Regions from separate parts of the Streptomyces sp. BYX5S genome, predicted to be linked through region 1. Evidence: riboswitches for the same ligand, from Rfam matches in the RefSeq annotation. Region 1 holds a riboswitch; the other holds the start of a gene.
What was found. A riboswitch is a leader RNA that binds a small molecule or an ion and turns the genes downstream of it on or off. The one in region 1 is predicted to bind thiamine pyrophosphate.

Region 1 (2,450 bases):
GCTCACCGGTGTGGATGCCGTTCTGGTAGGACGTGTGCCCCCGCTCGTCGTAGCGTGCGAGCTCCTCCAGCTCGAAGTGGGGGATCGGTGCCATGTCGGGCGGGAGGTCGAGCACGGGCGTCGACGGCGACAGGAGGGCGGTCAGATCGACCACCTCGACGGCGCCGGAGGACAGAGCGGACATCAGGCCGCCCAGCGCGCTCTTGGCGGAGAGTGTCGAAGACATGGCCCCATCATTTGGCAGGGGCTCAGCGCTGACCAATGCTTCTCCGGTCGGCGCTATGCATGTAGAGCTATACCTGGGGCCAACACCATGCGACGGAGAGATGTCACCTGATGAACGTGGATCATTTGCTGGACGGCCGACTGAAGCTTCGCCACCTCGTTCTCGTGACCGTCGTGGCCGATGAGGGCACCCTGGTCGGCGCCGCCAAGGCCATGCATGTCACCCAGCCGGCGGTGACCAGGAGTCTTCAGGAGATCGAGACGATCGTCGGCGTGGAACTCTTCGCCAGGGGGCCGCGCGGTGTCCGCCCGACCATGTACGGTGACGTCCTCATCGAGCATGCCCGCGCGGTCGTGGGCAATGTGCAGGCCGCCGCCGGGCGCATCCAGGAACTGCAACGACTCGGCATGGAGCCGGTACGGGTCGGAACCATTCTCGCCGGCGCGTACTCCCTGCTGCCGCAGACCCTGATCCGGCTCAAGAAGGCCCACCCGCACCTCACCGTCTCCGTCGTCGAGGCGATGCCGGAGGAACTCGGCCTGCAACTCGCCCGAGGTGAAGTGGACGTGTTGGTCGGCCGCCTCCAACCCATCCGCCCGCGCGCCACGTTGAGGCATGTGCGGCTCTACGACGAGCCGGTGCGCCTCGTCGTCCGGCACGAGCACCCCTGCCTCGAGACACCCACCAGCGGGATCGAGGACCTGATGGACCTGCCGTGGATCCTGCCGGGCCGCAACACCCAGTTGCGCCAGGAGATCGACGCGCTCTTCGACCGCCGGGGCCTGCCTCTCCCCGCGAACATCATCGAGTGCTCGACGATCCTCACGCTGAGGACGGTTCTGTTGGAAACCGACGCCGTCGCTCCACTGCCCATGCTGATCGGCGCGCGGGACCCGCTGCTCGCCTTGCTGCCCCAGGCTCTCGATGTCGTGCCGCGCGAGATCGGGGTCACGACGGTCGCCGACCGGCCGCCGTCCGCGAGCACCCGGCTCCTGATCAAGGAAATCATCGCGGTCGCCCGTGAGACCGACCCCGCGCTGTGGGAGCCGCAGAGCTGACCAAAGGGGCCGGCTTCCCCCGGGCACCCGAGCCCCGCGGCTTGCCCGCGACACCTTCCGCGTTACCCTGGCCGCGTACCGGACACGGGGTGCCCCACCAGAGGGCTGAGAACACACCCGTCGAACCTGAACCAGTTCGTACTGGCGGAGGGATGTCTCATGCCTTTGGCGCATGTTTCCAGTGGGCTGCCCGCCGACCGTGGTGTCGGCGCCTTCGAGGGGCGGATGCCCGCGGCGGCCGGTGATCTGAGTGTGGAGGCGCACGGTATCGAGCCGGTTCCCGAGGGGAACCGGTACGGCGGGCCGGGGCGGTTGTTCAGCGTGTGGTTCGCGCCGAACCTGACGATGACCGGGGTGTTCACCGGGACCGTCGGCATCGCGCTCGGCCTCGACTTCGCCACCGCGCTCGCCGCCGTCGTGGTCGGCACGCTGATCGGGGCCGTGCCGACCGCGTACCTGGGGACGTGGGGGAGCCGGACCGGGGCCGGGCAACTGCCGCTCGCCGGGCTCGCGTTCGGGCGGGGTGTCGTGCTGCCCGGGGTGTTGCAGTGGCTGTCGTCCATCGCGTGGGACGCCCTGATCGGGCTGTTCGGCGGGGACGCGCTGGCCCGGCTGTTCGGCTGGCCGTTCTGGGTGGGTGTGCTGGTGATGCTGCTCGCCCAAGGACTCCTCGGGGTGCTCGGGTACGAGGCCATCCACCGGCTCCAGATCGTCATGACCTTCGTGCTCGGCGCCGCGTTCCTGCTCATCGCCTGGCGGCTGCTCGACGGCGTCCACCCCGCCGCCCACGGCCCGGCGGCCGGGGCCGACCGCGCCGGTGCGTTCGTGCTGACCAGCACCATCGCGCTGAGCCTCGCGCTGTCCTGGGCGCCGTACGCCAGTGACTTCAGCCGGTATCTGCCCGCCACCACCTCCCGTACCCGCATGTTCTGCTACACCCTGCTCGGCCTGGTGGTGTCGTTCGTCGCGGTGCAGGCGCTCGGGCTGTGGGGTGCGTCCGTGCTCACCGACCAGACGGCCGCCGGCGTCGACCGGCTGCTCGGCGGCGGTGTGGTGGGAGGCTTCGGGCTGCTCGCCGTGGCGCTCGCCGCGCTGTGCAGCAACGCCATGAACGACTACAGCGGCTCGCTCGCCCTCCAGACCATCGGCGTCCGCATCCCGCGCCC
Region 2 (2,450 bases), 1.7 Mb from region 1:
GTTCGCCGCCACCGTGCGCGGCCCCTGGAGCGCGTTGTCCCAGTGGTGGACCATCAGGCGCTCCCCGTAGCGCGCCGAGGGGAACGAGGAGCAGTCCCCCACCGCGTACACGTCGGGGTCGGACGTGCGCAGCCCCGCGTCCGCCAGCACCTCGCGGTGGGCGCCCAGCTCGATGCCGGAGCCGGCCAGCCAGCGGGTGGCGGGGCGGGCGCCGATGCCGACGACGACGGCGCCCGCGGGCAGCCGCGTGCCGTCGTCGAGGACCACGACGCCCGGCTCGACGCGCTCCACGCGCGCGTGCGTGCGCAGGGTCGCTCCGGCGTCCGCGTACCAGGACGCCATGGGCGCGGCGATCTCCGCGGGCAGCGCCCCGGCCAGCGGCCGCCCGGCCGCCTCCACGACGGTGACGCGGCACCCGGCCTCACGGGCCGCGGTGGCGAACTCGGCGCCGATCCACCCGGCTCCCACGACCACCACGTCGTGCTGCTCGGCGAGGACGGGCCGCAGCCGCTCGGCGTCGTCGAGGGTGCGCAGCAGGTGCACCCCGGGCAGGTCCTGGGTGCCCGGCAGCCGGACCGGCTCGGCGCCGGTCGCGACGACCAGTACGTCGTACGGGACGGGGCCCTCGGCGGTGTCCAGCTCGTGGTCGCCGGGGCGCAGCCCGGTCACCTCGCGGCCCAGCTCCAGGGAGACGCCGAGCGCCTCGAAGTCCACGTCGAAGGCCGAGCCCTCGGCCTTGCCGAGCAGCACTGCCTTGGAGAGCGGCGGCCGGTCGTACGGCTGGTGGGGTTCGGCGCCGAGCAGCGTCACCGAGCCGGTGAACCCGTGTTCGCGCAGCGCCACGGCGGTCTGCACACCGGCCATCCCCGCGCCCACGATGACGACGTTCCGCTGCCCCGAAGGCGTTCCGCTCCCGCTCCGCTGCTCACTCACGGGATCACCTTAGGCACCTGATCTTGTGTCGGTCAGCGGTGCGGGCCACTCCGGCGCCGTGACGTCCTGCACACGTCCCGGCGGTTTAGCGGGCACACGTCCCGGCGGTTTAGCGAGCGAGCTCCTCGACCACGCTGGTGCCGCTGCCCTCCTGCGACTCCCACTCCCAGGTCTCGTCGAGGCGCACCCGGCCGTCCGGGAGCTCGGACACGGTCGAGACGCAGTGCCCCGACGACGTGGTTCCGTCGGTCTTCAACTGGACGTAGCGGAAGTCGAGGCGGTCGCCGGAGCGCGTCCCCACGAGGTGCCCCTCCACGACGTCGCCGCCCTCGTAGGCGGCGGAGACACGGCCGTCCTCCTCCCGGTACGCGAAGCAGGTGCGCACACCCACCTGGCCCGGGGCCTGGTCGGCGACGGGCGACAGGACGAGTCCGTCGAGGGAACGTGCCACGGTCTGGGACTCCCTTACTGGAGGTGCTGGTGAACGGCTAGGGTGGCCAACGTAGAGCACTCGCGGGAGCCCGTACGCAGCGGGCTGAGAGGGAGGCTGGAGCGGCCTTCGACCGTACGAACCTGATCCGGGTCATACCGGCGAAGGGAGGGGCTTGACGCCCATGTCGTCGACGCCATCCGTTCATTCGCACACCTGCGACGTCCTCGTCGTCGGGGGCGGCATCATCGGTCTGGTCACCGCCTGGCGGGCCGCGCAGCGCGGCCTGACCGTCGCGGTCGCGGACCCCGAGCCGGGCGGCGGGGCCGCCCAGGTGGCGGCCGGAATGCTGGCCGCCGTCACCGAACTCCACCACGGCGAGCAGACGTTGCTCGGCCTGAACCTCGCGTCCGCGCGGCGCTATCCGGACTTCGCGGCCGAGCTGTCCGAGGCCACGGGGCAGGACCTCGGCTACCGCGCGTGCGGCACGCTCGCGGTCGCGCTCGACGCGGACGACCGGGCGCACCTGCGTGAACTGCACGCGCTGCAAACGAAGTCGGGGCTCGACTCCGAGTGGCTGTCGGGCCGCGACTGCCGCCGCCTGGAGCCGATACTCGCTCCGGGCGTACGCGGGGGCCTGCGGGTCGACGGGGACCACCAGATCGACCCGAGAAGGCTCGCGAGCGCCCTCGTGACGGCCTGCGAGCGCGCCGACGTGACCTTCCACCGTTCGTGGGCCGAACGCCTGCGTGTCGTACGCGAACGGGCGCGCGGCGCGGTCCTCGGCGACGGCACCGAGGTCGCGGCCGGCCAGGTCGTGCTCGCGGCGGGCAGCCGCAGCGGGCAGCTCAGCGGCGTGCCCGACGCGGTGCTGCCGCCGGTGCGCCCCGTCAAGGGCCAGGTGCTGCGGCTGACGGTGCCCAAGCGGTACGCGCCGTTCCTCAGCCGCACGGTCCGCGCGGTCGTCCGCGGCGGCAACCTCTACCTGGTGCCGCGGGTCAACGGCGAACTCGTCGTGGGCGCGACCAGCGAGGAGTTGGGCTGGGACACCACGGTCACCGCGGGAGGCGTCTACGAACTCCTGCGG

Region 2: another riboswitch for thiamine pyrophosphate. It lies ahead of thiO (glycine oxidase ThiO); the one in region 1 lies ahead of ACYBSK_RS15505 (purine-cytosine permease family protein).

What each region holds. Positions count from the first base shown of each region.
Region 1 covers NZ_CM138829.1:3,407,101-3,409,550, forward strand. Annotated here, with positions in the region: gene ACYBSK_RS15495 (cyclase family protein) at 1-226, opposite strand, end outside; gene ACYBSK_RS15500 (LysR substrate-binding domain-containing protein) at 337-1,284, shown strand; TPP riboswitch at 1,360-1,454, shown strand; gene ACYBSK_RS15505 (purine-cytosine permease family protein) at 1,444-2,450, shown strand, end outside.
Region 2 covers NZ_CM138829.1:1,714,101-1,716,550, reverse strand. Annotated here, with positions in the region: gene ACYBSK_RS07710 (NAD(P)/FAD-dependent oxidoreductase) at 1-933, opposite strand, end outside; gene ACYBSK_RS07705 (hypothetical protein) at 1,043-1,384, opposite strand; TPP riboswitch at 1,437-1,550, shown strand; gene thiO (glycine oxidase ThiO) at 1,548-2,450, shown strand, end outside.